DNA from 2 places in the Methylobacterium sp. E-016 genome. Region 2 is predicted to be linked to the other one. Evidence: riboswitches for the same ligand, from Rfam matches in the RefSeq annotation. Region 2 holds a riboswitch; the other holds the start of a gene.
The links. Region 2 has a riboswitch for thiamine pyrophosphate ahead of thiO (glycine oxidase ThiO). Riboswitches for the same ligand answer to the same signal wherever they lie in the genome.

Region 1 (15,753 bases), on a different contig from region 2:
GGTCGGCTACGGCGACGATCCCGCGATCCTGCGCGGCCTGAACCTGACGCTCGACATCGACGATCGCATCGGCCTGCTCGGCGTCAACGGCGCCGGCAAGTCGACCTTCGCGAAGATGGCGGCCGGCGCGCTCGACATCCGCTCGGGGCGGATGACGCGCGAAGGGCGGGTGCAGGTCGGCTGGTTCCACCAACACCAGATCGAGGCGATGGACCCGAAGGATACGCCGCTGGCCATCATCCGCCGCGAGCGGCCCGAGGACGGCGAGTCGGCCCGCCGAGGCAAGCTTGCGAGCTTCGGCCTCGCCTACGAGAAGCAGGAGACGACGGTCGATGCGCTGTCGGGCGGCGAGCGGGCGCGGCTGCTGCTGAACCTCGTGGCGATGCGGGCGCCCCACCTGCTGATCCTCGACGAGCCCACCAACCACTTGGACATCGACAGTCGCCGGGCGCTGCTCGACGCGCTGAACGACTACGAGGGCGCCGTCATCCTCATCACCCACGACCGCTCGCTGATGGAGCTCGTGGCCGACCGCCTCTGGCTCGCGGCTGACAACACCGTGAAGCCGTTTCCCGGCGACATGGACGACTACGCGAAGTTCGTCCTCGACCGCTCCCGCGCCGGCAAGAGCGCGCCGGGGCAGGGGCGCGAGAAGAAGGGCAAGAAGCGGGCTGCGTGATCCTTAGGCTGGATCATGATAGGGACGATCGAATACAGTCGATCGTTCCGCTGCGGCGCCGTCCGGCCGACGCTGTGCTTGAACAATCGCTCGGGCGGCCGATGCAATTCTCGTCCGCGGCGCTTACCCTATGTTAAGGCGCGCGCTGCCATAACCCCACCCCGTGCCCGCCGGCCTGCGGGTGGAGCGTCAGACCGATGAGTTTCGCCGCCAACGCCTACACGAGAACCGCGAACAGCGTCCTCAGCCCGCGCGAGGCGGAAGCCGCCGTGCTGATCAAGGCGGCCCAGCAGCTTCAGATGGTCAAGGACGACTGGACCAACCAGTCCGCCAACCTGAACAAGGCGCTGAACTTCAATCAGAAGGTCTGGACGCTCCTGGCGGGCGCCGCGACGGCGCCCGAGAGCCCGCTTCCGATCGCGATCAAGAACAACATCGGCCAGCTCTCGGTCTTCGTGTTCCGGCGGATCATCGACACGCTGATCGAGCCGGGCGCCGACAAGCTCTCGGCGCTGATCAACATCAACCAGCAGATCGCCGCCGGCCTGCGCTCCTCGTAGGCCGCGCCGGACCGGCGGACGCGACCGGGCACGGGACGCGGCGCGTCCCGTCGCCTCGGCTTCGGCGACCCGGTCTCGACAGGCATAGCAACGCAAAAAAGGGCCGAGGCGCACAGCCCCGGCCCTTTCGTTCCGCTCGGCGTCACGACCGGCGGAGGCACCGCTCACGCTTCGCGATCGACGGGCTTATCGGCCGTCCTGCGCTCCGCCTGAGCCTCGGCGTAGGCGCGCGACCGCAGCACCGACACGTCCGGAAGCTGGACCAGCACCGCACCGGTGCCGGGGTCGAGCACCTGATACACGACGCTCTTCGTATCCCGGTCGATGGTGATGCGCCGCTCGTCGTTGGTCCGATCCGACGCGGCGTCGCCGCGCGACCGTCCGTCATCGGAGACCGCAGCGCCGCTGCGATCGCTTCTGCCGATGTCGACGCGAACGGCCGGATCGAGCGCCACCGGAGCCGCCGCCTCGATGAGTCTGGCAGGCTGGACGACGGGCGGTGCGCTCAGGCGCGTCGGCGTCGGGGGTGTCACTTCGAAGGTACTCATCGCGCACCTCTACGGGTCCCGTTGCGGCATGAGACCAGAAGCCGTGCGGCGCGTGAATCGTATCTTAAGACTTCGCCCCGGTACCCGACTGAGCGGGATCATCCTGAAGAATCAGGCAACGACGCGGATCGAATTTTAACGGTTCGCCCCGGCATGCGCCGCGTTCCCGGGGCCCGGTCGAGCGGATGCGAGGCCTTGGAAGCGATCCGCCCCCGCGCGCCTGTCGGCGGGCGGGGGCGGAGCGCTCGGTCATGCGTCCCAGTGTGGCGCCGTCACTCGGCGGCGTCGACGTAGAGCTTGCCGCCCTCGGCCAGGAACTCGCGCGACTTCTCCGCCATCCCGGCCTCGCGCTCGGCGCTGGTGAGGATCGGCGCTGTGTTGAGCACCTCGCCGGCGGCCTCCATCGCCAGCACCTCGGCGCGCAGGTCCTGCGTGATCTTCATCGAGCAGAACTTCGGCCCGCACATCGAGCAGAAATGCGCGACCTTGTGGGCGTCCTTGGGCAGGGTCTCGTCGTGGTAGGCGCGCGCCGTGTCCGGGTCGAGGCCGAGGTTGAACTGGTCCTCCCACCGGAAGTCGAAGCGGGCCTTCGACAGGGCGTCGTCGCGCAGCTGCGCCGCCGGGTGGCCCTTGGCCAGATCCGCGGCGTGGGCGGCGATCTTGTAGGTGATGACGCCGGTCTTCACGTCGTCGCGGTTGGGCAGCCCGAGATGCTCCTTGGGCGTGACGTAGCAGAGCATCGCGCAGCCGAACCAGCCGATCATCGCCGCGCCGATGCCGGAGGTGATGTGGTCGTAGCCCGGCGCGATGTCGGTGGTCAGCGGGCCGAGAGTGTAGAACGGCGCCTCGCCGCACTCGGCGAGCTGCTTCTCCATGTTGACCTTGACCTTGTGCATCGGCACGTGGCCCGGCCCCTCGATCATCGTCTGGCAGCCCTTGTTCCAGGCGATCTTGGTCAGCTCGCCCAGCGTCTCGAGCTCGGCGAACTGCGCTGCGTCGTTCGCGTCGGCGATCGAGCCGGGGCGGAGGCCGTCGCCGAGCGAGAACGAGACGTCGTAGGCGCGGCAGATGTCGCAGATCTCCTCGAAGCGCTCGTAGAGGAACGATTCGCGGTGCCCGGCCAGGCACCAGCGTGCCATGATCGAGCCGCCGCGCGACACGATGCCGGTGACGCGCCGCGCGGTGAGCGGCACGTGGGCGAGGCGGACGCCGGCATGGATCGTGAAGTAGTCGATGCCCTGCTCGGCCTGCTCGATGAGCGTGTCCTTGAACACCTCCCAGTCGAGCTTGAGCGGATCGCCGCCGACCTTCTCGAGCGCCTGGTAGATCGGCACCGTGCCGATCGGAACCGGCGAGTTGCGGATGATCCACGAGCGGATGTTGTGGATGTTGCGGCCGGTCGACAGGTCCATCACCGTGTCGGCGCCCCAGCGGATCGACCAGACCAGCTTCTCCACCTCTTCCGCCGCCGACGAGGTGACGGCCGAGTTGCCGATGTTGGCGTTGATCTTCACCAGGAAGTTCCGGCCGATCGCCATCGGCTCCAGCTCGGTGTGGTTGATGTTGGCCGGGATGATCGCCCGGCCGCGGGCGACCTCGTCGCGCACGAACTCGGGCGTGATGAACGGCGGCACCGAGGCGCCGAAGCTCTCGCCATCGGCGAGCGCCGCGTGCGCCCGGTCGAGCATCTGCTCGCGGCACAGGTTCTCGCGGTGGGCGACGTAGATCATCTCCTCGGTGACGATCCCGGCGCGGGCGAACTCGTACTGCGTCACCATCTGGCCCGGGCCGGCCTTGCGGATCGTCCGCTCGGCGGGGCAGGGGGCCACCAGCTTGTCGGCCGGCACGAAGCCGTTGTCCTCGGGCTTCACGATGCGCGGCTGCACGGCGGCGTAGTCGCGCTTGGCGATCCACGGGTCGCGCAGGGTCGGCAGGCCCTTGGCGAGGTCGATGCGGGCGTCGGTCTCGGTGTAGGGGCCGGACGGGTCATAGACCCGCACCGCCGGCTCGTTCGGGTCGGTCAGCACGATCTCGCGGAACGGCACCCGGATGTCCTCCCGGCCGGCCACGCTCGCGTAGACCTTGCGCGAGCCGGTCACCGGACCCGTGGTCACGGTCTCGGGACTTCCCTTGACGTCTTTGGACAGGACGGGCGCGTTCATCGAGTGGGTCTCCCGGCTTTGGGGCGACCCGGCACGCGTCGATGGAGATGCGATGAAGCGGCAGACGCCGGGATCGGCGCCGCAGGTTCCCGTCCCTCCGCCGGTACGAGCCGGATCAGGTTCAAGGGTCAGGACGTCGCGTCCACTCTCAGCCCCCGGTTGCGGGGCCCCCCTCGGAATGGTTCGAATCTCCGCGTGCCGCCGGACTTTGTCAATGCGTGCGGCAGACCATGCCGGGACGGACGGCTGCCGGCGTCGCCGCGGAACGGTTAGGGTCCGCCCGCGAGACCCGGCGGAGACCCATGCGCATCCTGCTCGTCCTGGCGGCGGCCGCCATCGTCTTCGGCGGCCCCATCGCCGCGCTGGCCGTCTTCCAGCGCAACCTCATCTACCCGGGCGCCTTCATCGCCGGCCCGCGCGCACGCCTGCCGGTGCCGCCGGGCACCGAAGCGATCTCGCTCGTCACCGCCGACGACGAGCGCCTGCATGCCCTGTGGCGGGCGCCGCGCCCCGGCTGCGGCGTCGTGGTCAGCTTCCACGGCAACGGCTCGCGCCCCGAGACCGCGGCCGTGCGCTTCGCCGCCGCGCCCTGGTCCGGCGCCGGATGGGGCGTGCTGGCGATCGCCTATCGCGGCTTTCCCGGATCGACCGGCACGCCGACGGAGGAGGGGCTGATCGCCGACGGGCTCGCGGCCGTCGCCGAGGCCGCGCGGCGGGCGCCCGGCGCGCCCATCATGCTGCACGGTCATTCCCTCGGCGCCGCGGTCGCGGTCGCCGTGGCGGAGCGGGTGCCGCATCTCGGGCTCTACCTCGAGGCGCCGTTCGATTCGCTGCCCGGCATCGTGCGCCTCGCCTTCCCCTACGCGCCGACATTCCTCCTGCGCGATACCTGGCGCTCCGATGCGCGCATCGCGCGGGCCGGCGGGCCGGTGCTGATCGTCCACGGCACGGCGGACGGCGTCGTGCCGGTGAAGCTCGGGCGCCGCCTCGCCATCGCGGCGGGCGCGAGCGCCCGCTTCGAGGCGGTCGCCGGCGACCACGTCTCGGTGCTCGGAACCCGCGATCGCCTGGCCGAAACCCTGTTCGGCGACCGCGTCCGGCCGGGCTGCCCGGCGCTCGCCGCAGCGACGCCTTGACGCCGCGCCGCGGTTTTCCCGCAATCCCATATCGCCGGTCGGACCCGATGCGAACGGAGGCGAGGCGGTGGGGCGACGCGAGCGGCGCTGGCGCGAGGACGATCCCGAGACGCAGGCGCGCAGCCCCGAGCCGGTGATCTGCCCGCTCTGCGAGCGCCCGATCCCGCCCCGCGCCCGCTCGAGCCTGCATCACCTCGTGCCGAAGCTGAAGGGCGGCACCCACGGCACCACCGTGCGGCTGCACCAGGTCTGCCACTCGGCGATCCATGCCCGGCACAGCGAAGCCGAGCTCGCCCGGCGCCTCGCCGACGTCAGCGCGCTCCGCGCCGAGCCGGAGATCGCGCGCTTCATCGCCTGGGTGCGGACAAAGCCCGACGACTTCCACGCTGCCACGCGGATGACGCGGGACCGTCGCTCGGCCAAGCGCAAGAGCTGACGCCGGGCCCCGGAGCGGATTCACCCCGCGTTCGCCATGCCGCGCGATGGCGCTGCGGGGCTCAGGCGGCCTTTACGCATCCCGCCCAAGGGTTGCGCCGACGGGGCGACCGGGCGGAGGCGGTGATGGCGGGGGCGGCGGGCACGGCGGGGCCGGGGGATGCGATGCGTCTCGCCTGGGTCGACGTCGCCAAGGGCATCTGCATCCTCCTCGTGGTGATGATGCATTCCACCCTCGGCACCGGCGAGGCGATGGACGGCGAGGGTTTCCTCCACACGGTGGTGAGCTTCGCGAAGCCGTTCCGGATCCCGGACTTCTTCCTGCTGTCGGGCCTGTTCGTCGGCCGGGTGATCGACCGCGACTGGCGCTTGTTCGCCGACCGGCGTGTCGTCCACTTCGCCTACTTCTACGGGCTCTGGGTCGTCGTCCAGTCGCTCGCGAAGTATCCGGCGATCGTCGGCGAGGCCGGGCCCGGCGCCTTCGCGGCCCATCTCGTCCACACGCTGATCGAGCCGTACGCGACGCTGTGGTTCATCTACCTGCTCGCGGTGTTCTCGGTGGTGACCAAGCTGCTGCGCCGCGTGCCGGCGGCGGTGCTCCTGGCCGGCGCCGCCCTGCTGCAGGTCGTGCCGATCGCGACCCCTTCCTATCTCGCGGAGGAATTCTGCGCCCGCTACGTCTACTTCGTGGCCGGATACCTGTTCGCCGGGCGCATCTTCGCCTTGGCCGACCGGGTCGCGCGCCACCCGGGGGCGGCCTGTGCCGGGCTGATGCTCTGGGCGGGGATCGAGGCGTGGCTCGCCTTCACGCCCTCGCAGCTGCCGGGGTACCCGACGCTCGCCAGCCTGCCGCTGGTCAGCCTGATCCTCGGCGGCGCCGGCGCGCTCGCCATCGTCGCCGGCGCCGCCCTGCTGACGTCGGCCGGGGGGCCGGTCACCGCGGCGTTGCGCGCCTGCGGGCAACGCTCGATCGTGATCTACCTCGCGTTCTTCCTGCCGATGGCGGTCACGCGGACGCTGCTGGTCAAGGTCGGGCTGATCGACGATGTCGGCCTCGCCAGCCTGACGGTGATGGTCGTCGCCGTGATCGTGCCGCTGGCGCTCGAGCGCGCGGTGCGCGGCACCGCCCTCCGCTTCCTGTTCGCCCGCCCGAAGGCGTTCCGCATCGCGAGGGCCCGGCAGGACCCCGCTCCGGCGCTGCAGCCGGCCTGAGCCGGCGCGCGCCGGTTTCGCGGTCCGTCTCAGCCTTCGAACCGTACTCCCAGCCGCCGGCCCTCGCGCCGGACGACGCGACAGCGCCGCGGCGGCTCGTAAGCGGTCACCCGCAGCGTGAACCGATCGGGGGCGACGATCTTGGCCGCGACCTCGATCTGCGCGCCGGTCTCGGAGACGTCCCAGACCAGGCATTCGCAGGGCTCCCCGCATTCGTCCGCGATCAGGCTCGCGACCTGGAAGGCGTCCTTGCGCGGGGTGCTGCGTCGATTGTCGCTCATGGCATCACCCCAAGGTCGAAGGCGGAGCGCATCTTGCGCGCAATCGCTTAGCAAAAGCCGCGTCCGGCGCCAAAAACCCCATGAACTCGGCGACGCTGGGCCGCATCGCGGAGCGCGAACGCCAAGTCCCTGATCGTCAACGGGTTCTGAAAATCGGCGGTTAACATCCCTTAAACCCGCCGCATTTACCGTGCGGAACCGGGCCTCCGACGATCGCCGCCGCACCGCCTTCGCAGGGCATCTCGGACGGGCCTCAGGACAGACGGGACGCATGGCGAACGGACGCGGACGGGACGGCCGGGGCGAACCGAACTTCGACGTGCCCGAGGGGCGCGGCGCGGGTCGGGGCGGCGCGGACCTTCGCCTGTCGCGGGCCGATCGCCCGGGAGGCGGCGTGGCCAGCAGAAGCCGAGACAGCGAGGACGCGGGCAGCCGCCGGGCGAAGCCGGCCGCCAAGGGCGGCGCGCGGCGTGGCGCTTCGTCGAAGAAGGTCCGGCGGCGCTCGCTGCTCGGGCGTGTGGTCTACGCCGGCTGGGTGCTCGGCCTGTGGGCGGTGGTCGGGATCGCCGGCCTGATCGCCTACCATGCCTCCCAGCTTCCGCCGATCGACCAGCTCGCGGTGCCCAAGCGCCCGCCGAACATCGCGATTCTCGCTTCCGACGGCTCGCTGCTCGCCAACCGCGGCGAGACCGGCGGTCGCGTCGTCGGCATCAAGGAGCTGCCGAGCTACCTGCCGCGCGCCTTCGTGGCGATCGAGGACCGGCGCTTTTACAGCCATTTCGGCGTCGACCCGGTCGGCATCCTGCGCGCCATCGGCCAGAACCTGACGCGCCGCGGCGTCGCCCAGGGCGGCTCGACCCTGACGCAGCAGCTCGCCAAGAACCTGTTCCTGACGCCCGAGCGGTCGGCCTCGCGCAAGATCCAGGAGGCGATCCTCGCCCTGTGGCTCGAGCACAAGTACAGCAAGGACGAGCTGCTCGAGCTCTACCTGAACCGGGTCTACTTCGGCGCCGGCGCCTACGGCGTCGAGGCGGCGGCGCAGCGCTACTTCGGCAAGCCGGCCAAGACCGTCAGCGTCGCGGAAGCCGCGATGCTCGGCGGCCTCGTCCAGGCGCCCTCGCGGCTGGCGCCGAACCGCAACCTGCCGGCGGCCCAGGCGCGCGCCGCCCAGGTGGTCGCGGCCATGCAGGAGCTCGGCTTCATCACCGCCCAGGACGCGAAGGTGGCGCTCGCCCAGCCGGCCCGGCCGGCGAGCACCCGCGGCGGCGGCTCGGCGAACTACGTCGCCGACCTCGTGATGGACGTGCTCGACGACTTCGTCGGCACGATCGAGGGCGACATCGTCGTGCAGACTACGGTCGACACCAACCTTCAGGCGACCGCCGAGAAGGCGCTCGTCGACGAGCTGAACGCCAAGGGCGGCCGCTACAACGTCGGCCAGGGCGCGCTGGTCTCGATGCGGCCGGACGGCGCGATCCGCGCGCTGATCGGCGGGCGCGACTACGCGCAGAGCCAGTTCAACCGGGCCACCACCGCCAAGCGCCAGCCCGGCTCCTCGTTCAAGCCGTTCGTCTACCTCGCCGCGGTCGAGCGCGGCGCGACGCCGGACACGGTGAAGGAGGACGCGCCGATCAAGATCGGCAACTGGCAGCCGGAGAACTACTCGCACCAGTACGAGGGCCCGGTCACGCTGCGGACCGCGCTCGCCCTGTCGCTCAACACCGTCGCGGTGCGCCTCGGCCAGGAGGTCGGCGCCAAGGCGGTGGTGCAGACCGCGCAGCGCCTCGGCATCACCTCGGCGCTGCAGGCCAACGGCTCGATCGCGCTCGGCACCTCCGAGGTGACGCCGCTGGAGATGGTCGGCGCCTACAGCGCCTTCGCCAACGGCGGCACCGGCGTGATCCCCTACGTCGTCGCCGGCGTGAAGGCTGCCGACGGCAAGGTGCTGTACAAGCGCGGGGAGGGCGGCCTCGGCCGGGTCATCGATCCGAACGCCGTCGGCATGATGAACGCGATGATGCACGAGACCTTCGTGATCGGCACCGCCAAGAAGGGCGACATCCCGGGCTGGGACCTCGCCGGCAAGACCGGCACCAGCCAGGATTTCCGCGATGCCTGGTTCATCGGCTATTCCGGCAGCCTCGTCACCGGGATCTGGCTCGGCAACGACGACGGCGAGCCGACCAAGAAGGCGTCCGGCGGCAACCTGCCGGTCGAGATCTGGAAGTCCTACATGAGCGTCGCGCTGAAGGGCCAGACGCCGGTGCCGTTGCCCGGCCTCAACCGCTGGCGCAAGGCGCCCGAAACGACTGCCTCGGTGGCGAGCGCGCCGAGCCCGGGCAACATCCTCGGCCAGATCTTCGGCGAGCCCCCGGCGCCGGCGCCCCGCCCGAATGCGGCCCGCCGTCCGGCGGCCCGCGACTCGGACGACCGCAACTTCATCGAGAAGCTGTTCGGCATCGGCGAGTGACGTGAGCGGACGGCCCGGCCGGCGCCCGCGTCGCGCGGCGGACCTGGCCCCCGAGGCGTCGCGCTGCGCGACGCCTCGCTCGGGCGGACGCCCTCAGGCGGCCAGCTCCTCCTCGTAGGCGATGAGCTTCCGCCCGGTCTTGATCGCCAGGTGGTACTGCTTGGCCGCGACCGCGTCGTGGATCGCCACGAGATACGGGGCCGCGCCCGGGATCGTCTTCAGGATCTCGGTCGACTGCATCACGAACAGGTTCTCCGCCTCCGCCGGATCGTCGGCGAGATAGATCACCTGCAGGGTCACGCAGAGCTTCTTGCACGGCGTGTCGGCGTCCGCCTCGCGGATGATCTCGCTCTCGCGCAGGAACTTGCACTGGGTCTCGACGAGGAAGACCGACCGCCGATCGCCGTTGCGGATCAGCGCTCCGTTGATGATCAGTCGCTCCGCGGGCTTCAGCTCGATGCGTAGGGCCATGCCGGCAACTCCATTCTAGAGACGCCACGACCATCGACACGATCTGTTAATGTTGTTTGAAATCTCATCGCGTAATTGGGCGCAATACGCCCTGCACACCCGCGATATGCCGGATTCGACCGGTCGATTTAACGCGTCGGTAGGTGGCGACATGTTTCTTCGTGAGGCCGGCAGAAAGCCGGTCTTCTGATCAAATATGGATCTCACCTCATGTCCGGCGTCTCTCTCACCGCTGCTACCCGCCAGAACCTGCTTTCGCTGCAGGATACGGCGTCCTTGTCCTCGACCACCCAGAACCGCCTCTCCACCGGCAAGAAGGTCTCCTCGGCCCTCGACAACCCGGTCAACTTCTTCACCGCGCAGAGCCTGTCGAACCGCTCCTCGGACCTCGGCACCCTGCTCGACAGCATCTCCAACGGTGTGCAGACGATCCAGGCGGCCAACCAGGGCCTGACCTCGATCCAGAAGCTCGTGGACTCGGCCAAGTCGACCGCCAACCAGGCGCTCGCGACGCAGATCACCACCCGCGGAACGGCGAAGAACCAGTACTCGGTCTCGGCTTCGTCCACGACGATCAACCTCGAGGTGAACGGCACGGCCGCCACCGCGACGATCCCCGCCAGCGGCACCATCGATGCGGCGATCACCGCGCTGAACACCGCCGTCAACACCAAGGGGGCGGGCAACGCCTTCAGCAAGGACTCCACGGGCACGAAGATCGTCCTCAACGGCAGCGCCGACATCGAGTTCTCGGCGGCGGCCGACCAGACCAACCTCGGCTTCACCAGCGGCGTCGCCAACTCGGGCCCGCAATACGGCGCCGTCTCCACCGTCGGGCAGAGCTCGGATCTCACGGTGACCGGCGTCAAGGAGCGGGCTGCGCTCGCCAAGCAATACAACAGCCTGCTGACGCAGATCGACCAGCTCGCCAAGGATGCCAGCTTCAACGGCACCAACTTGCTGTCGAGCAGCGCGGCCACGAACAAGCTGCACATCGCCTTCAACGAGAAGGACACCTCGAACCTCGACGTCCAGGGCGTCGACGCCACCTCGGGCGGCCTGCTCTTGACGCAGATCACCGGCAACTCCGGCGCGTCCTCGAACGGTCAGGGCAACTTCCTGATCGACGACGACGTGAAGACCACGCTCACCAGCCTGACGAACGCGTCCTCGACCCTGCGCTCGCAGGCCTCGACCTTCGGCTCGAACCTGTCGGTGGTGCAGAACCGTCAGGACTTCACCAAGAACCTCCAGAACGTGCTCGACACCGGCGCCTCCAAGCTCACCGATGCCGACCTCAACGAGGAGGCCGCGAACTCCCAGGCCCTGTCGACCCGCCAGTCGCTCGGCATCTCGGCCCTCTCGCTGGCCAACACAGCGCAGCAGGGCATCCTCCAGCTCCTGCGGTAGGCTGCGCCCACGCGCGTTCGGAGCGAGGCCGGGGCATCGCCCCGGCCTTTTTTCATGCATGAGGCCCGGCGGCGATCGGGGGCGAAGCCGGAACGGTTCGTTAACCATCGCAACGCGACAGTCGCGCGGGGGAGGCATCATGGCCCGACGCACGAATCATCGCGACCTGCCGGTCGCGTCCCAGCGACGATCCACGACCGCGAGGCTGCTGAAGGATGCCTCGCTCCAGCAGCGCGCCGGACGGCTCACGGCGGCCGAGCGGCAGTATCGCCGGGTGCTGGATGCCGACCCGCAGAACGCCGAAGCCAACTACAAGCTCGGCATCATCGCGAGCCAGACCGATCGCGTCGCGCTGGCGGTGCCGCATTTCGCGGCGGCCCTGAAAGCCGGACCGGACCAGCCGCATTACTGGCTCTCGCTCGCCACCGCCCTGCTCGGCGCCCGCCGGGTCGGCGACGCCCGCTCCGTGCTCGAGCGCTTCCGCGAGAAGCGCTTCGCCGATGCCGAGACCCAGGCGACGCTGACGGCGCTGATCGCCAACCTGTTCACCGAAGCGCACCAGCATTACGAGGACCGGCTGTTCAAGGACGCCGAGCCGCTGATCGACATGATCGTGATGCTCGACGAGGGCCACGTCGAAGCGCTCCACATGGCCGGCAGCATCGCCGCGCAGACGAACCGCCTGACCCTCGCCGTTGACCTCCTGCAGATCGCCGTCTCCCTCGACGACGACGCGCCGGTGATCAAGGGCAACCTCGGCACGATCCTCGCGCGCCAGGGACGCTACGGCGAGGCGAATGCCTGCTTCGACCGATCGATCGAGATCGATCCGAACAACCCGAACACCTTCAGCAACTTCGGGGTCGCCCTGCGCAAGCAGGGCCGCCTCCGCGACGCGATCGACCGCTTCGACGAGGCGCTTCGGCTTTGCCCCGACTTCGCGCAAGCCCACAGCAACCGCGGAAGCGCCCTGATGGACATGGGCCTGCTCGACGAGGCTATCGCCGCCTACGACGAGGCGCTGCGGATCGACCCGAGCCTATCCTTCGTCCACAGCAACCGCCTGTTCACCAAGCTGTACTCCGCCGACTATACCGCCGAGGAACGCTTCGCCGACGCCTAGGCCTTCGGCCATCGGTTCGCGGATCCGCTGCTGCGCCGCCGCCCCTTCGCGAACGATCGCGATCCCGAGCGCCGCCTGCGGGTCGGTTTCGTCTCGGGCGATTTCCGCGAGCACGCGGTCAACTACTTCTTCGAGCCTGCGCTGCACCGGTTCGATACGACGCGGATCGAGACCTTCGCCTTCTCCAACACGGTGAACGAGGATGCGGCGACGGAGCGCCTCAAGGCGAGCTTCGCCCACTGGCACTGCCTGTGCGGCCTCACCGACGACGAGGCGGCCGACCTGATCGAGGCGGAGGCGATCGACATCCTCGTCGACCTGTCCGGCCACACGGCCGAGAACCGCATCCTCGTCTTCGCCCGCAAGCCCGCCCCGATCCAGGTCGGCTGGATCGGCTATCCCGGAACGACCGGCATGGCGGCGATCGATTATCGGTTCACGGATATCTTCATCGAGCCGGACGGGACCGGCGATGATGTCAGCGTCGAGACGCTCTGGCGCCTGCCTCACGTGGTGGCCTGCTATCAGGCTCCCGCGGCCGACCTGCCGCTTTCAGGTCGTCCGCCTTCTGAAGACGCCGGCTACATCACCTTCGGATGCGTGAACCGCTACACCAAGGTGAGCGACCCGGCGCTCGTGGCCTGGCGCGACATTCTCCTGCGGGTTCCGGGATCGAGGCTGCTGCTGGAGATTGCCGACGTCGATGATCCGGATGTCGGTGCGCAGGTGAGGGCGAGGCTGCAGCGCCTCGGTCTCCCGCTCGACCGCGTGATCCTGATCCATCGCTCGCCCAGCAATCGCTACGTCCTCTACAATCGGATCGACATCGCCCTCGATCCGTTTCCCTACAATGGAGGAACGACGAGCTTCGACGCGCTATGGATGGGCGTGCCGTTCATCGCCCTCGAAGGCGAGCACGTCGTGTCCCGGATGGGATGCTCTGCCCTGGCCATCCTCGGCCTGCCGGAACTCTCAGGTCGCAGCACCGCGGCGTACATCGACATCGCAGCCACGCTGGCACTGGACCCGGACCGGCTCCGAGCGGTGCGCCGAGACCTGCGCGGCCGCTTGGCCCGCAGTCCGCACATGAGCCATGCGACCTTGGCCGCCGATGTCGAAGGTGCGTTCCGCCAGATGTGGCGGCGCTGGGCCGCGCCTCAGGAGCGTCCCTCGGGCTAGGTCCCACCGCACGCGATCGAAACGGCGAACGCGACATGCGATCGGCGCCTCACCGCCTTGTGCCAGAACCCTTCTTCCGAAAGTTCCTTCTGGATGTCCACGATGCGTGAGGCGTTCAGAATGCGCCCCGCAGACGCGCATCATCGACGGTCTTGCAGATCGCGCTCTCGAGGGACGTCCAGGCATCGAGGCCCAGGCCGAGTCGGGCCTTCTCGATCGACGGTATGTACCGATGCGCGCTCGAGCCGCCCACCACCGGGCTTTCGATGACGATCCGGCCCGTTGGCGAGACCAGGGACGACACGAGGCCTGCGAGGTCGGCGATACTGATCGCCCGATCCGAGCCGACGTTGTAGACCTGTCCGGCATCGCCACGCACCAGCAAGGTGAGCAGCCAGTCCGCGAGATCTGCCGCATACAGGTAGGATCGTAACGGCCGGCCATCGCTCGCGACGACGACATCGCCGCCGCGCAGGGCGTCCCGGATGAAGTTGCCGATGGCGAAATGCGTGTCCAGCGGCAAGCCAGGGCCGACGCAGGCGAACGGGCGTGCGACGACCGCATTGAGATCGTGATGCCGCCCGGCCGCCAGCATCAGGTCCTCGGCGGCGAGCTTGGCCTGCCCGTAGACTGCGGAGGCGCCGGTCGACGGGCGGCAGGGGCACGTCTCCGCCATCGCTTCGAGCTGCGAAGGCTGACGACCGTAGACGGCACCGGAACTCACATAGAGACACCGATGAACGCCGGCCTGCCGTGCAAAGTCGATCACCCTCCGCGTTCCATTCACGACCTGCGCAGTCAGGCCGTCTGGATCGCGTTGTCCCGCCTGGCTGGAATCGGTCGCCGCGTGGATGAGATAGTCGAATTGCCCTGGCGGAAGAGGAAAGCTGCGTACATCGCCCTCAAGCCAAGACACTTTCTCATGCCCTGGGATACGGCGCTGCGCCGATGCGACGTTTCGGGTGAGAAGGGTGATCTTCAAATTCAGCGCGAAGGCGGCATCGGCCGCCGAGAGAACCGCGATCAGCCAACGACCGAAGAACCCGGTCCCCCCGGTGATGAATATGCGCGCATCGACGAGGCGAGACCAATCGACGGAATTCCTCCGCAAGACTTCGTCGATGTCCGCTCTGGGCAGGTGGTGCATGGGTCCGATGCGATCGAGCATCCCGATTAGAGATCTATGGCCGCTGGCGTGACCGCGATGTCGGTCACTTGCTCCAGAAGCTCACTGAACTTCAACACGTGGCGTATGCCCATCGCATAGGCGCGCGAGGCGATGGCGCTCTCCCCTGAACGCGCCAGCACGATCACGACCTGCGGTTCATGCAATCGAAGCGTCTCCGGTCGTTGGATCGGGATCCCATGCGTTTCTGGCATCAATCCGGCCAGATACTTGTCGACCAGAAGATGAAGATCCGACGAGGTGAGGCCACCATACTTGACGAGAGCATCGAAGATCCGACCTGCACCCCAGTATGCGACTCTTTGCCGTTTCGCCAAGGGGCGCAGCTTCGTCTCGACGAGCCTCGCGAGGCGTTCGCGATTCCGGTGCAGCGTATCCGCGTATGCTCGGATCAGCGCCGCATTGTCGAGCGGAGGTGTCCCCTGTCCGTAGCCGGAGGGTTCGGGCATCATCTCGATCTTGCGGGCGAAAAGCGTGATGTTGAATGGATCTTCGCCACCCCTCGGAGACACGATCTCGAAGCCGGCAGCCTCGACAAGCCGTCGGAGGCTCGACGGATCGAAATGAAACACGTGCTTGTCGATGAAAAATTCCTCGACGATATCCGAGTGCCCGATCGAACTGATGTTCGGCACGTCCAACAGCATGAGAGCGCCTGGGCGCATGGCGCGCCAGATCGTCTGCAGCATTGCTACCGCAGAATTCGAATGCTCCAATGTTTGGCAATTGTAGACGAACCCGAATTTTTCTTGCGGGAGGTCGGAGTCCTCCAGCTTGCCCTTCCGGTAATTGACGCCCGGTGAATGCCGATAATCGATAATCCGTTCGTCGGGCTCGACCGCCCAGATCGCCGCATGTGGATGTCGTTGCTGAACCCAACGGACGAAATCGCCACGGTTCG
Region 2 (15,753 bases):
AGCGGTTGCGCGGGCTCTCGCCGCGCGGCGCGACGCAGCAGCGCGGCGCCTACCAGCCGGGCGGGCGGCCGAATGCCTACGTCCGCAAGCCGCGCCCCGGCGATCCGCCGCCCTCGCCGCGGCTGACGGCCGGGCCGAGCGCGGGCCTCGCCCGCTCGAACGGCTTCTCCGGCAGCGGCGGCTCGCGCGAGGCGATGATCGTGGCGAGCCTCCTCGTGCATCCCGAGCTGCTCGGGCTCGAAGCCGAGGATCTCGCCGCCCTCGATCTCGAGGACGCGGATGCGGTGGCCCTGCGCTCGGTTCTGCTCGACCGCGCCGCCGACGCGGCGGACCCGGACGTGGCGGTGGTCGGGAATCGGCTGGCGCGGGCCGGGCTCGAGGCGGCGAGCGCGCGGCTGGCGGCACGGGTGCGCCCGGGCGACCGCTGGGCCCTCGATCCGCACGCCGATCTCGTCAAGCTGGAGGACGCTTTGCGGCAGGCCGTGATCTTGCACCGCAAGGCCGGCGCGCTAAATAGCGAACTCCGACAGGCGGAACGTGCGCTCGTCGAAGAAGAAACAGAGGCGAACTTCGCTTGGCTGTGCGACGTCAAGGAGCGCTTGGCGGTGATCGCGGGAGCGGAGACCGAGGCGGACCTGCAGGACACGAACGACTCGACTGTGTCGTAGGGCCTGTGCGATGGCGGAATACGACACGCCTTCGCGGCATGGTTAACAATCGGTCAAGCGTCTCGCTTGCATACCGAACTCGAGAATACGACGCGGTCGAAGCGGTTCGCCCGGGTCTCACACGCATTGCGGCGCCGACGGCGCGGCGTGGCCGAAAGGCCCCCGCATCGTGGCGCGCCGAAACAATAGGCTGATCATGGCGACGAAGGCAACGGAACGGGACGAGACGGACACCGCTCCGGCAGAGCAGACCGATGGGCCGCTCCTCGACCTGACGGATGCTTCGGTCAAGCGGATGGTGAAGCTCGCCAAGAAGCGCGGCTACATCACCTACGAGGAGGTCAACGAGGTCCTCCCCGAGGGGCAGTCCGACCCCGACCAGCTCGAGGACGTCCTGTCCCAGCTCTCCGAGATGGGCATCAACGTCGTCGAGGCCGAGGAGACCGACGAGGCCGCCGCCGACAAGTCGGCCAATGGCGAGGCGTCGGACGACGAGGAGAGCGCCGAGGGCACGGAGGTGGCCGAGGTCGCCCCGACGCGCGCCGTCGCCGTCGTCACCGCGACCAAGGAGCCGACCGACCGCACCGACGATCCGGTGCGGATGTACCTGCGCGAGATGGGCTCGGTCGAGCTGCTGTCGCGCGAGGGCGAGATCGCCATCGCCAAGCGGATCGAGGCCGGGCGCGAGGCGATGATCGCCGGCCTGTGCGAGAGCCCGCTGACCTTCCAGGCGATCATCATCTGGCGCGACGAGCTCGTCGACGGCAAGGTGCTGCTGCGCGACATCATCGATCTCGAAGCGACCTATGCCGGCCCCGACGGCAAGAACCCGCAGATCGCGGAGGCGGCCGCCGAAGGCGAGGATGCCGAGCCGGAAGCGCCGACGCCCGAGGGCGGCGACGACGACGACGACATGGAGAACAACGTCTCGCTCGCGGCGATGGAAGCCGAGATCAAGCCGCGCGTGCTCGAGACGTTCGACGCGATCGCCAACAACTACCGCAAGCTGCGCAAGCTCCAGAACGAGGAGACCGAGCGCAAGGCGAACAGCGAGAAGACCACGCCGGCCCAGGAGAAGAAGCAGGCCGAGTTCAAGGACACCGTCGTCGCCGACGTGAAGTCGCTGTCGCTGAACAACAACCGCATCGAGGCCCTGGTCGAGCAGCTGTACGACATCAACAAGCGCCTCATCTCGCATGAGGGCCGGCTGATGCGCTACGCCGAGAGCCACGGCGTCGCCCGCGACGAGTTCCTGCGCTACTACCAGGGCTGGGAGCTCGACCCGAACTGGATGACCCGCGTCGGGACGCTCGGCGGCAAGGGCTGGAAGAACCTCGTCGAGAAGGGCTCGAAGCAGGTCTCGGACCTGCGCGAACAGATCCTGACGCTCGCCTCCGAGACGGGCCTGGAGATCGGCGAGTACCGCAAGATCGTCAACATGGTCCAGAAGGGCGAGCGCGAAGCCCGCCAGGCCAAGAAGGAGATGATCGAGGCCAACCTCCGCCTCGTGATCTCGATCGCCAAGAAGTACACCAACCGCGGCCTGCAGTTCCTGGACCTGATCCAGGAGGGCAACATCGGCCTGATGAAGGCGGTCGACAAGTTCGAGTACCGCCGCGGCTACAAGTTCTCGACCTACGCGACCTGGTGGATCCGCCAGGCGATCACCCGCTCGATCGCCGACCAGGCGCGCACCATCCGCATCCCGGTGCACATGATCGAGACGATCAACAAGATCGTCCGGACGTCCCGCCAGATGCTGCACGAGATCGGCCGCGAGCCGACCCCGGAGGAGCTGGCCGAGAAGCTGGCTATGCCGCTCGAGAAAGTCCGAAAAGTCCTGAAGATCGCCAAGGAGCCGATCTCCCTCGAGACGCCCATCGGCGACGAGGAGGACAGCCACCTCGGCGACTTCATCGAGGACAAGAACGTCGTCCTGCCGATCGACGCGGCGATCCAGAGCAACCTCCGCGAGACCACGACGCGCGTCCTCGCCTCGTTGACCCCGCGCGAGGAGCGGGTGCTCCGCATGCGCTTCGGCATCGGCATGAACACCGACCACACCCTCGAGGAGGTCGGCCAGCAGTTCTCGGTGACCCGCGAGCGCATCCGTCAGATCGAGGCGAAGGCCCTGCGCAAGCTGAAGCATCCGAGCCGGAGCCGGAAGCTGCGGAGCTTCCTGGACAACTGAGCGTCGGATACGCCATTCTCGAATCCGCCGAATGCGATCGTCGGATCGCGCCGTACTCGCGGCGCGATCTCGCGTTCCAGGCGGCGAAGGGATGATGGTCTTCGATCCGGATCGATCTCGCCATCGTCAGCCGGAACCTTGCTTTGGCGGTTCGTGAACCCACCTTGGCCGTATGCTTGAGCGTCGCCAGCATCCACCCGTGCCGCCGACCGCCGCAGCCGACGGCTCGGAGGCGGACGACGTGCCGTTCGGCGCGCTGCAGGATTGCGTCGCGATCCGCGACTGGCTGCTGAGCGAGGGCGCCCGCCTGCCCGAGCCCGACGACCTGATCGCGGGCTTCGCCGAGCGCCTCAACGCGGTCGGCGTTCCGGTGGACCGGACCTCGACGGCGATCGATACGCTGCACTCGGAATATTCCGGCATCGGCCGCATCTGGACGCGCGAGTCCGGCACGACGGTGCGCCTGTTCCCGCACGGCGAAGCCTCCGAGCGTGCCTACGCGGCGAGCCCGTTCCGCAAGGTGCACGAGGACGGCGAATGGCTGATCCTCGACCTCGCCGAGACGCCGGACGACGCCTACTCGGTGATCCCCGACCTGAGGGCCGCCGGCTACCGCCACTACATCGTGGTGCCGCTGTTCTTCACCAACGGCACGCACAACGGCATCACCTTCGCCACCCGCGACCCGGACGGATTCCGCGACGAGGACGTGGCGATCCTGCGCTTCATCATGCCGGCCCTGGCCGCGGTGATGGAGATGCGGATCGTCACCAAGCAGCTCGACACGGTGCTGCGCATCTACGTCGGCGACGAGCCGCACCGCGCCATCCTGTCGGGCGACATCCGCCGCGGGCAGGTGAAGCGCATCCGCTCGGCGATCCTGTTCGCCGACATGCGCGACTACACTCGCATCTCGGCGAACATGACGCCGGAAGAGGCGGTCGACCTGCTCAACATCTTCTTCGACTGCCTCGTGCCGCCGATCGAGCGGGAGGGCGGCGAGGTGCTGAAGTATCTCGGCGACGGCCTGCTCGCCATCTTCCGCGAGCCGGGTGACGACCTCGGCGGCGCCGCCAAGGGGGCGCTGACGGCGGCACAAAGTGCGCTCGCGGCACTGGAGGAGGCCAACACCCTCCACCAATTCGCAGTGCCGATGATGGCCGGCATCGCGCTCCATCACGGCGAGGCGGCCTACGGCAACGTCGGCTCGGGCACGCGCCTCGACTTCACGGTCATCGGCCGCGACGTGAACATGGCGAGCCGCATCGCCCGGCTCAACAAGACGCTCGGCGAGCCGTTGCTGATGTCGAAGCCCTTCGTCGACTTCCTGTGGGGCGATCCGGTGCCGCTCGGCGAGCACGTGCTCGACGGGTTCGCCGAGCCGATGATGGTCTATCGCCCGCGCCCGAAGCCGCACCGCGGCCGGGGCTGAGGCGGGCCTCAGCCCCGCAGCGTCATCGTCCCGCCGGCGATGCTGAAGTCGCGCACGCGCTTCAGGAACGACATGCCGAGGAGGTTCGTGCCGAGGCGTCCGCTCGGGACGATCACGGCCTCGACGTCGCGCACGGTGACGGGCCCGATCCGGATCGTGCCGATCCGCACCGGCGCGACGCGGATCGTCCCGTTGGCGGTCATCACCGGGCGCGTGAAGTCCCGCGGCCCGACGACGATGCCGAGGCGGGCGGCATCCTCTTCCGCGAAGCTGCACGTCGTGGCCCCGGTGTCGACCATCATGCGCAGCGATCGCCCGTCGACCAGCGCGTCGGCGAGGAAGTGGCCGTTGCGGTCGGCACCGAGCGCGATCGCCGTCGGCGCGGACGCAACCAGTTGCACCGTCGGCACCGGTGGGGCCGCGGCCTTGCGGCTGGTCAGGCGGTTGCCGATGCCTCCGAGCACCCCCGCGACGAGGCCGGCCGCGAGGCAGAGCATCCGGATCGTCCGCATCGCCTACCTTCGCCCCCGCCGATCGAGGAGGCATAGACGAGCACGACGCCGGTGAACGATGCGTGGCGGCGTGCCCGCCGCCGGACGGAACCGCGCGGCCATCTGCCGACAGGGTTTCCGGTCCGTCTCGGCGCGACGACGAATCGCGCATCCGCAGGAGGGGATCGGCCCGCGGGGTTGACCGAGGCGGCCGGCGGGACCACATCTGCGGTGTTCCAGGGAGATCCCCGGCAAGGGGCTGAGAAACCGCTGGCAGGCCCGTGAGGGCCCGCGGCGCGGAAATCCTTCGAACCTGATCCGGTTCACACCGGCGTAGGGATTGGACCGTGGGCGCCGTCTTCGACGACGGGGTGCCCCAGCTTCTTAGACGAAGCGTCAGGCCCGGTCTCTGCGACAGCACGCGGAGGATCACTTGGGTCGTCATTCGGGTCGTCACGCAGCATCACCGATCGGGACGCGCCGGACGAGCGGCGGCGCCCGGCCAACCGTCCCGCTGCCGGCGCGTGCCGACGTCGCGATCGTCGGCGGCGGCCTGATCGGGCTGTCGATCGCCTGGCGGCTGGCGCAGGCCGGGCGGTCCGTCGTCGTGGTCGAGCGGGAGACCATCGGCTCCGGCGCGAGCCTCGCCGCCACGGGCATGCTGGCGCCGGCGGCCGAGCACGAGCCCGGCTCCGACCCGCTGCTGCCGCTGGCGCTTGATTCGCTCCGGCGCTGGCCGGGGTTTCGCGCCGAGCTCGAAGCGGCGTCCGGCCTCGACATCGACTACCGCGAGGACGGGACGCTGGTGCTGGCCATCGGGCGCGACGAGGTCGAGCGCCTGCGCTTCCGCTTCGACCTGCAGCGCCGCTCGGGCGTCGCCGCCGAGTGGATCGCGGGTGCCGACGTGCGTCGCCGCGAGCCGGCCCTCCGCCCCTCGGTCACCGCGGGCGTGCTCTGCCCGCTCGATCATCAGGTCGACCCGAGCCGGGTGATGGCGGCGCTCGTCGAGGCGTGCCGTGCCGCCGGCGTGGCGCTCGTCGAGAACAGCCCGGTCGTCGCCCTCGAACGCACGGGCGGCCGCGTCGCGGGCCTGCGCACCGCCGACGGCGTGGTCGTGGCCGAGACCGTGGTGCTCGCCGCCGGCGCCTGGAGCGGCGAGGGCGGCCTGCTGCCGCAAAGCCTCGCCCTGCCCGTGCGCCCGCTGAAGGGACAGTCGCTGGCGCTGAAGACCACGGCCCGCACCGGCACGCTCTCCCACATGGTCTGGACCGAGCAGGTCCACATGGCGCCGAAGAGCGACGGCCACATCGTCGTCGGCGCGACGGTCGAGGATTGCGGCTTCCGCCCCGGCGTCACCGCCGGCGGGCTCTATGCCCTGCTCGAAGGCGCGCGCCGGGTGCTGCCCGGCATCGAGGAGATGGAGGTCGAGGCCGTCTGGAGCGGGTTCCGCCCGACCTCGGACGACGACGCGCCGATCCTCGGTGAGATCGCCCCCGGCCTGGTGGTCGCCACCGGCCACCATCGCAACGGCTACCTGCTCGCCCCGGTGACCGCCGACGCGATCGCCGCCCTCGTCACGACGGGCGCGATGCCGGCGGTCGCGCAGGACTTCTCGCTGGCGCGGTTCGCGCCGGGCGCCGAGCTGAGGGCGTCGGCATGAAGCTGACGGTGAACGGACAGGCTCGCGAGATCGAGGCCGCCGACGTCGCCGCCCTGTTCGCGCAGGCGGCGGAGGAGACCGGCAGCACCGATCCGCAGGGCGTCGCCATCGCGCTCAACGGCCGCGTCGTCCGCCGCCGCGACTGGGACACCACACCGATCTCCGAGGGCGACCGCATCGAGATCGTACGCGCCATGCAGGGAGGCTAGAGGATGGTCGACACGCTCACACCCCTCCGACCGGAGGCCGACGACCCCTTCGTGATCGCCGGCGTCACGCTGGGCTCGCGGCTGTTCATCGGCACCGCGGGCTACCCGACGCAGGTGATCATGCGCGATGCGGTCGCGGCCTCCGGGGCCGAGGTCGCCACCGCCTCGATCCGCCGGGTCTCGCTGCAGGGCCACGGCTCGGACACCGTGAAGATCCTGAAAGGACGCCGCTTCCTGCCGAACACCGCCGGCTGCGAGACCGCCCGCGACGCGATCATGACCGCCGAGCTGGCCCGCGAGGCGCTCGACACCAACTGGATCAAGGTCGAGGTGATCGGCGACCGCGAGACCCTGTACCCGGACGTCGCCGAGCTGATCGAGGCCTGCCGCCACCTCGTCGACGACGGCTTCGTCGTGCTGCCCTACTGCAACGACGACCCGATCGTCTGCCAGCGGCTCGCCGACATCGGCTGCGCCGCGGTGATGCCGATGGGCTCGCTGATCGGCTCCGGCATGGGCATCGCCAATCCGGCCAACCTCGAGTTGATCTGCCGCCGCATGAGCGTACCGGTGATCGTGGATGCCGGCATCGGCACGGCCTCCGACGCGGTGATCGCGATGGAGCTGGGCGCCGACGCCTGCCTGATCAACACCGCGGTGGCGAAGGCCGACGATCCCGTCCGCATGGCGCGCGCGATGCGCAACGCCGTGCAGGCGGGCCGCGATGCCTACCGCGCCGGCCGAATCCCGCGCCGCGGCCGGGCCGAGCCGTCGAGCCCGCAGCTCGGCCTTGTCGGCTCGTAGCCTGCCGTCGCCGCTCCTTGCGGTGACCGACCGGCACGGGCCCCGCCCCCTGGGCGAGACCATCGCCGCCGTGCTCGACGGCGGGTGCCGGTGGGTCTGGTTTCGCGACAGGGATCTGCCACCGCCCGAGCGCGGGGTGCTGGCGGAGCGCATCGCGGAACGCGTCCGCGAGGCCGGCGGCGTGCTCTCGGTCGGCGGCGATCTCGAGCTTGCCGCGGCCCTCGGCGCGAGCGTCCATCTCGGCGGCGGGACGGATCGTACCGCCATCGCCGATGCCAGGCGCCGCCTCGGCACCTCGGCGCTCGTCGGCGTCTCGGCGCACGGCCTGCGCGACGTCGAGGCGGCGGAAGACGCGGATTACGTGACCCTGAGCCCGGTCTTCGCCACGGCGAGCAAGCCCGGCTACGGTCCCGCCCTCGGCCTCGGCGCCATCGCAACGGCCGCGCGGATCGGAATCCCGGTCGTTGCGCTGGGTGGCATCGGCGTCGCCACTGCCGCCGCGTGTCGCCGAGCGGGCGCGGCGGGCGTGGCCGTGATGGGCGGCCTGATGCGGGTCGACGACCCTTCCGCCGAAGCTCGGGCACTGTTGCGCGGCTGGGAAGCGGCCTCGGACGGGCCACCGTGAGCCTTAAGCAGGATCAGAATTCGACGCTCGCCGATTCAGCCCCGTCCCCACCCTCGACCTCATCCTGCGGTGCCGCGTCGGCGACCTCGAAGAAGGGCTCCAGAAATCGCGCGCGCGCTGCAGGGCTCCTTCGAGGCCTCCGCTTCGCTGCGGCACCTCAGGGTGAGGCTCACGGTTGGAGGATGTCCGGCGTGAGAAACTACTTCGCTGCGGCAGGCCCGTAGGGCGGGCGCGGGATCGCCCGATGCGCGGCGCGGAGCGCCGCCGACCAGCGCTCGCGCAGGTCGTGGAAGTAGCCCTCGCCGGCCTCAATCCGATGATTCACCTCGAGGTCGAGGGCGTTGCGGCGCGCCAGCGCGATGTCGATCGGCAGGCCGACGCCGAGATTCGAGCGCATGGTCGAATCCATCGAGACGAGTCCGACCTTGAGGGCGTCGTAGAGCTCGGTCTCGAACTTCACCGCCCGGTCGAGGATCGGCTTGCCGTACTTGTGCTCGCCGATCTGCAGGAACGGTGCATCGGTGCTGCACTCGATGAAGTTGCCGGCCGAGTAGATCAGGAACAGCCGCATCGGCTCGCTGCCGATCTGGCCGCCGAACAGCAGCGAGACCGAGAAGCGCAGGCTCGCCGCCTCGAAGCCCGCCTTCTCGATCGCGCGCACGTGGCGGATCGCGCGGCCGACGAGCTGGGCCGCCTCGAACATCGTCGTCGTCTCGACGAGCTTCAGCTTGGCCTCGCCGTTGTCGCCGGGCACGCCCTCGGAGAGCAGGCTCAGGACCGATTGGGTCACCGACAGGTTGCCGGCCGAGGCAAGCATCATCACCCGCTCGCCCGGCACGTTGAAGTGATGGAGCTTGCGATAGGTCGAGATGTCGTCGAGCCCCGCATTGGTGCGGGTGTCGGCGATCATCACCAGGCCTTCCTCGACGAGAACGCCGACGCAGTAAGTCATGGGATCAGGCTTTTCGAAGAGGCGCGGAGCGTCAGGATTGCGGTGCCGCCTGGGCTTGCTCCACCCGGAGCTTCACGTCCAGCGTTTCGGTGCCGCCGCCGGTGCGACTGCCGCGAATCGGGGCAGCCCCGAGGTAGTCGAGCCCGGATGCGACGCGGATATAGGCTTCCGTGGTGGCGTCGCCGGTGGTCGGATCGAAGCCGACCCAGCCGAGATCCGGCACCAGCGCCTCGGCCCAGCCGTGCGGCGTCTCCTGCTCGGCGTCGCTCCCCTCCGGGCGGTGGTAGCCGGAGACGTAGCGCGCCGGAATCGCCCGGTGGCGGGCGGCGGCGATGAAGACGTGGGCGAAGTCCTGGCATACGCCGGCTCCGGCCTCGAAGGCCTTCGGCGAGGGCACGGCGGCGCTCGCGGGGCCTGGCGTGTAGGCCATGTGCGCGTGCACCGCGGCCATCAGCCGATGCAGGAAGGGGAGGGCTGCCGGGTCTCCGGCGCCGGCGACCGCGTCGGACAGCGCCTGGATCTCCGGGCTCGGCAGCACGAGGTCGGTGTCGCGCAGGTAGAACGTCTCGGGCAGGCGCTCGACGGCGCCGCGGACGATGCCGTGGGTCTCGTGGGTGTCGACCTCGCCGGTGACGCGAATCACCAGCGCGTCGGAGGCCTGGTCCGGCGTGAACCAGTGGACGACGTTGCCGTAGCCGTCCTCGCGCTCGGTGAGTCGTCCGTCGACCGAAGGCTCGATCCGCCAGCGCCGGACGTACTGGCCGTCATGGTCGCGCGGCGTCATCCGCAGGACCTGGATCAGGCCGCGTGCCGGTTGCTCGTAGCTGTAGATGGTCTCGTGGACCACGCGAATGCGCATGCGTCGATTCTGCCCGTCCTGGCTCCGCCGGTCTCGGCGACACGGCGCCCGCGATGGACGCCGCGGCGCCCGAAGTCACACGTTTTACACGCTGTTCCGACGGAGCGCGCAACCGCGGAAGCGGAACTGCGCGTATTCCGCTGCGGCTCGAGCCTCAGCCGAGATACTGCTCGGCGATGGCGGCGCCGACCTTGTTGTTCTCGCCGATGAAAGCGATCACGAACTCATGCAGGCCGGACGCGAAGACCCGGTCGATCTCCTCGCTTTCCAGCCGTGCGAGCAGGTTGCTCGCCAAGCGCTGGCTGGCGCCGCGGCGTCCGTAGGCGTCGGCGATCAGGTCGAGATGCTCGACGAGGACGCCGTAGCAGTTGGCGAAGGAGCGCGGCATCTGCCGGTTGAGGATCAGGAGGTCGGCGACCAGCAACGGCTTGACGCTCTCGCGATACACCCAGTGATAGGCGTTGAAGGCCGAGACTTCGCGCAGGATCGTCGTCCACTGGAAGTAGTCGAGGCTGCCGCCGATCTTCTCGGTGTCCGGCAGCAGGATCTTGTACTTCACGTCGAGGATGCGGGCGGTGTTGTCGGCCCGCTCGATCGCGGTGCCGAGACGCGTGAACCAGTAGGTGTCGTTGCGCAGCATCGTCCGGTAGGCCGAGCCGTCGAAGGTCAGCGAGATGCCCTTCACCCAATCGAGGAAGCGCGTGAACGCGTCGCGGTCGAGGTCCTTCTTCTCGTAGGACCGCAGCTCGAGCCAGGCGCCGTTGATCGTGTCCCACATCTCGGTGGTGAGCGCAGTGCGCACGCTGCGCGCGTTCTCGCGGGCGCTCTCGATGCAGGAGCGGATCGAGGACGGGTTGTGCGGGCTGAAGGCGAGGAAGTCGCACACCGTCGCGGCGTTCACGCCGTCGTAGTGCGGCTTGAACACCTCCGGATCGCCGGCCGAGGCGAGGGCCGAGGCCCACTCGTTGGTCTCGCCCCCGCCGTAGCTCGTCGGCAGCGAGGCCAGGCGATGCGCCGCATCGAGGATGCGGGCGACGAACTCCGCCCGTTCGACGTAGCGCGAGAGCCAGTAGAGGTTGTCGGCAGTCCTGGAGAGCATGGCTGTTTCGCTGGGGTCTCTTCGGCTTCGGCCCTGGGGCGTCCACCGCTGGGCGGTTCTCGGTGAAAGCAGGCGTCACGCCATCACGCGTCGAGAACCCAGGTGTCCTTCGTACCGCCCCCTTGGCTGGAATTCACCACCAAAGATCCTTCCTTCAGCGCCACGCGGGTGAGGCCGCCCGGCACGATGCGGATCTCGTCGGCGCCGCACAGCACGAAGGGGCGCAGGTCGACGTGGCGCGGGGCCACCCCCGAGGCGACGAAGGTCGGGCAGGTGGAGAGCGACAGCGTCGGCTGGGCGATGAAGCCGTCCGGGGCGTGGCGCAGGCGCTTGGCGAATTCCTCGATCTCGCGCTTGGTCGCGTGCGGCCCGACGAGCATGCCGTAGCCGCCCGAGCCGTTGACCTCCTTGACCACCAGCTCGGACAGGTTGTCCATCACGTAGGAGAAGGCCTCCTTCTCGCGGCAGCGATAGGTCGGCACGTTGTGCAGGATCGGCTCCTCGCCGGTGAAGAACTTCACGATCTCCGGCATGTAGCTGTAGACCGCCTTGTCGTCGGCGATGCCGGTGCCGACCGCGTTGGCGAGCGTCACGCTGCCGCGCTCGTAGGCGTTCATGATGCCCGGCACGCCGAGCATCGAATCCGGCCGGAACACCAGCGGATCGAGGAAGTCGTCGTCGAGGCGGCGGTAGATCACGTCGACCCGGCGCGGGCCTTCGGTGGTCCGCATGTAGACCACGTCGTCCTTGGTGAAGAGGTCGCCCGCCTCGACCAGCTCGACGCCGAGCTTGTCGGCCAGGAACGAGTGCTCGTAGAACGCCGAGTTGTAGCGCCCGGGCGTCAGCAGCACGACGGTCGGGTCGCGGGTCGCCGTCGCCGGCGCGAGGCTGCGGAGCGTCGCCAGCAGCGCGTCCGGATAGTTCTCGACCGGCGCGACGCGGTGGCGGGAGAACAGGTCAGGGAACAGCCGCAGCATCACCTCGCGATTCTCGAGCATGTACGACACGCCGGACGGGATGCGGGCGTTGTCCTCGAGCACGAAGAAGTCGTTCTCGCCGGTGCGGACGATGTCGATCCCCGCGATGTGCACGTAGAGGTCGTGCGGCACCCGGAACGACCGCATCTCCATGCGGTAATGCGCGTTCTTGTAGACGAGGTCGGCCGGGATGATGCCGGCCTTGATGCATTCCTGCGCGCCGTAGATGTCCTTCAGGAACATGTTGATTGCGGTGACGCGCTGCTTCAGCCCGCGCTCTAGGAAGCCCCATTCCGGCTTGGTGATCACCCGCGGGATGATGTCGAACGGGATCAGCCGCTCGGTCGATTCGTTGTCGCCGTAGACCGCAAAGGTGATGCCGATGCGCCGGAACAGCAGCTCGGCCTGGCTCCGGCGGGTGTTGAAGTGGTCGGCCGGCGTCGTGTCGAGCCAGTTCTTCAGCTGACCGTAGGCCTCGCGGACGTCGTCGGGACTCGTCGCGGCGCCTGCGAAGGCGGTCATCTCGTCGAAGGCCACGGCCGCCATTCAGTCTCTCCCAGATCCGTCACGCTAGAGGCAAGAGGCGCGCCACGCAAAGGGATTACGGCCTCGTTCGGGGCTCGTTCCAAACACGCGTCAGATGAGGCGCAGGCCTTTCAGGCTGGCATGGCCTGACCGGCCGAGGATGACGTGGTCGTGCACCACGATCTTCAGCGGGCTGAGCACGGCGATCACTTCGCGCGTCATCGTCACGTCGGCGACCGAGGGCGCCGGATCGCCGGACGGGTGGTTGTGCGCCAGGATGATCGCCGTCGCCGAGAGCTCCAGCGACCGCCGCGCCACCTCGCGCGGGTAGACCGGCGTGTGGTCGACGGTCCCGCGCCCCTGGATCTCGTCGGCGATGAGGTGGTTGCGCTTGTCGAGGAACAGCACCCGGAACTCCTCGCGGGTGGCGAAGGCCATGGTGGCGCGCAGGTACTCGATGAGCTCGGCCCAGGAGGAGAGCAGCGCGCGCTGGGCGATCGCGCCGCGCGCCAGCCGGCGGCCCGCCGCCTCCATCAACTTAAGGTCGGCGACCACGCCGGCGCTGACGCCCTCGATCTCGGCGAGCCGGGCCGGATCGGCGCTCAGCACCTCGGCGAAGCTGCCGAAGCGGCGGATCAGCGCCTTGGCCAGCGGCTTCACGTCCCGCCGCGGGATCGCGCGGAACAGGGCAAGCTCGAGCATCTCGTAGTCGGGCAGGGCGTCGGCCCCCTGCTTGGCGAAGCGCTCGCGCAGGCGATCGCGGTGGCCGAGATAGTGCGGCGGCTCCTCGGGCTTCGGCGCGACGGCCGGCCGCTCGGCGAACAATCCGCCCTCAGCCGCGTCGCCCGGGCCCGTCACGACCTCAAGCGCCTGGGTTGCCGGGCTGGTGCAGCCCCTTCGGCGAGACCGTGAAGATCTCGACGCCGGTCTCGGTGACGGCCACCGTGTGCTCGAACTGCGCCGACAGCGAGCGGTCGCGCGTCACCGCGGTCCAGCCGTCGGAGAGCACCTTCACCGCCGGCCGGCCGAGGTTGATCATCGGCTCGATGGTGAAGAACTGCCCCGGCCGCAGCGGCACGTCGTAGCTCGCCTCGACGTAGTGCAGGATCGTCGGCGCATCGTGGTAGCTCCGACCGAGGCCGTGGCCGCAGAAGTCGCGCACCACCGAGCAGCGCTCGCCCTCGGCGTAGTCCTGGATCGCGCGGCCGATGTCGTTGGTCGATCCGCCGGGCTTCACCGCGGCGACGCCCCGCATCAGCGCCTCGTAGGTGATCTCGCACAGGCGCGCCGCCTTGCGCGGCACCTCGCCGACGAAGGCCATCCGGCTCGAATCGCCGTGCCATCCGTCGAGGATCAGGCACATGTCGAGGTTGACGATGTCGCCCTCGCGCAGCGGCTTGTCGTTGGGGATGCCGTGGCAGACCACGTGGTTGATCGAGGTGCAGATCGACTTCGGATAGCCGCGGTAGAGCAGCGAGGCCGGGTAGGCGCCGTGATCCATCGCGAACTCGTAGGCGAGCTTGTCGAGCGCCTCGGTGGTCACGCCCGGCTGCGTCGCCTCCATCAGCACGTCGAGGCCTTCCGCCGTGAGGCGTCCGGCACGGCGCATGCCCGCGAACCCCTCCGGCCCGTGGATCGGTGCCTGGGGCACGCGCCGCGTCGCTTGGTCTTGCTGGGTCATCGAGGGGCTTGTCCGCGCCGGGTCGGTCTTCGAAGGCTTATGTACGGCGTGGCCGCCGAGGCGCCAAGTGACCGGCGTTCGCCCCCAGGCTTGCGCCGGACGAACGCACGGCGGCATAAGCGGGGCTCGGGCGACCCGGTGCGAGGGGTCCCAAGGCACAGGACGGCGCGATGGCTGACAGGGCGGTACCGCACTTCCACAACGAGCTCGGCGTCGCGGTCATCCATGTCGGCTCGCGGGAGTTCATGTGCATCGGCGCATTGCCGCCGTTCGATCATCCGCACGTGTTCCTCGACATGGGCGCCGACAACGAGATCATCTGCCAGTACTGCTCGACGCTGTATCGCCACCGCGCCGACCTGAAGGCCGGCCATGCCGACCCGGCGGCATGCGTCTGGCACGATCAGAAGGCGGCGGCCGAATAGGGTCATGCCCCGAGACCCTCAGCCGCCGCTGACCGTCGCCATCGTCGGAGGCGGGATCGGCGGCCTGACCGCGGCGCTGGCGCTGAACGCCGCCGGCCATGCGGTGACGGTGGTCGAGCGCCGCACCGGCTTCAGCGAGGTCGGCGCCGGCCTCCAGCTCTCACCGAACGCGAGCCGCGTGCTCGCCGATCTCGGGCTCGCGGCGGCGCTCCGGCGCGCCGGCTCCGAGCCGCCGGGCGTGACCGTCCGCGCCCTCGATTCGGGCCGGCGGATCGGGGCGGTGGCGCTGGGCGCCAAGGCCCGCGAGCAGTTCGGCGCGCCGTACTACGTCATCCACCGGGCCGACCTTCAGACCCTGCTCCTCGACGCGGTGCGCTCCCGCCCCGGCATCCGCCTGATGATGGGCCGTGCCGTCATGGGCCTCACCGAGACCGAGGACGCCGTCACCCTAGCCCTCGAAAGCGGCAACGGCACCCGCAACGACAGCCTCTCGGCCGACCTGGTGATCGGGGCGGACGGCCTGCGCTCGCGCATCCGCGGGCACCTCGACCCACGCCCGCTCGCGCCTGCCGGGATGGCGGCGTGGCGGGCGATCGTGCCGCGCGAGGCCGTGCCCGAGGCGCTGGCCGGCGAGGCGACCGGGCTGTGGCTCGGGCGCGGCCGGCATGTGGTCCACTACCCGATCCATGCTGGCCGCGACCTCAACGTCGTGGCGATCGTGCCCGAGCGGCAGGGCGACGAGGATTGGGGCCGGCTCGGGGATCCGGCGGTGCTGCGCGCGCATTTCCGCACCTGCGCGCCGGAGCTGCTCGAGCTGCTGACCGTGCCGGATTCCTGGCTGGTCTGGTCGCTCGCCGACCGCCCGGTGGCGCGGCCGATCGCACGCGGCCGGGTCGCGCTGCTGGGCGATGCCGCCCACCCGGTGCTGCCGTTCCTGGCGCAGGGGGCGGCGCTGGCGATCGAGGACTGCTCGATCCTGACGCGGTGCCTCGCCGAGCATCCGGTCGCGGACGCGCTCGCGGCCTACACCAAGGCGCGCCGGCGCCGCGTCCGCCGGGTGCAGCGCGCCGCCCGCGGCAACGGCCGGACCTACCATGCCGGCGGCCTCACCGCCTTCGTGCGCGACGCGGTGATGCGCCGCCTCGGGCCCGACGG

Region 1: it holds a riboswitch for thiamine pyrophosphate, as region 2 does, so the genes downstream of both, thiC (phosphomethylpyrimidine synthase ThiC) here and thiO (glycine oxidase ThiO) in region 2, are expected to answer to the same signal.

Annotation. Positions count from the first base shown of each region.
Region 1 covers NZ_JAKSYF010000151.1:645-16,397, forward strand. Annotated here, with positions in the region: gene MKK68_RS21915 (ABC-F family ATP-binding cassette domain-containing protein) at 1-679, shown strand, start outside; gene flaF (flagellar biosynthesis regulator FlaF) at 877-1,239, shown strand; gene MKK68_RS21925 (hypothetical protein) at 1,404-1,694, opposite strand; gene thiC (phosphomethylpyrimidine synthase ThiC) at 2,060-3,949, opposite strand; TPP riboswitch at 4,025-4,133, opposite strand; gene MKK68_RS21935 (alpha/beta hydrolase) at 4,252-5,085, shown strand; gene MKK68_RS21940 (HNH endonuclease) at 5,153-5,521, shown strand; gene MKK68_RS21945 (acyltransferase family protein) at 5,647-6,732, shown strand; gene MKK68_RS21950 (PilZ domain-containing protein) at 6,762-7,013, opposite strand; gene MKK68_RS21955 (transglycosylase domain-containing protein) at 7,285-9,483, shown strand; gene MKK68_RS21960 (flagellar biosynthesis repressor FlbT) at 9,577-9,954, opposite strand; gene MKK68_RS21965 (flagellin) at 10,165-11,364, shown strand; gene MKK68_RS21970 (tetratricopeptide repeat protein) at 11,504-12,487, shown strand; gene MKK68_RS21975 (hypothetical protein) at 12,518-13,666, shown strand; gene MKK68_RS21980 (NAD-dependent epimerase/dehydratase family protein) at 13,782-14,834, opposite strand; gene MKK68_RS21985 (class I SAM-dependent methyltransferase) at 14,840-15,753, opposite strand, start outside.
Region 2 covers NZ_JAKSYF010000132.1:24,907-40,659, reverse strand. Annotated here, with positions in the region: gene dnaG (DNA primase) at 1-668, shown strand, start outside; gene rpoD (RNA polymerase sigma factor RpoD) at 865-2,859, shown strand; gene MKK68_RS19140 (adenylate/guanylate cyclase domain-containing protein) at 3,032-4,291, shown strand; gene MKK68_RS19135 (TIGR02281 family clan AA aspartic protease) at 4,300-4,803, opposite strand; TPP riboswitch at 5,012-5,140, shown strand; gene thiO (glycine oxidase ThiO) at 5,216-6,442, shown strand; gene thiS (sulfur carrier protein ThiS) at 6,439-6,651, shown strand; gene MKK68_RS19120 (thiazole synthase) at 6,655-7,455, shown strand; gene MKK68_RS19115 (thiamine phosphate synthase) at 7,478-8,080, shown strand; gene MKK68_RS19110 (peptidase) at 8,280-9,032, opposite strand; gene MKK68_RS19105 (transglutaminase domain-containing protein) at 9,064-9,891, opposite strand; gene MKK68_RS19100 (alpha-E domain-containing protein) at 10,046-10,990, opposite strand; gene MKK68_RS19095 (circularly permuted type 2 ATP-grasp protein) at 11,074-12,513, opposite strand; gene radC (RadC family protein) at 12,604-13,350, opposite strand; gene map (type I methionyl aminopeptidase) at 13,355-14,173, opposite strand; gene MKK68_RS19080 (zinc-finger domain-containing protein) at 14,344-14,598, shown strand; gene MKK68_RS19075 (FAD-dependent monooxygenase) at 14,603-15,753, shown strand, end outside.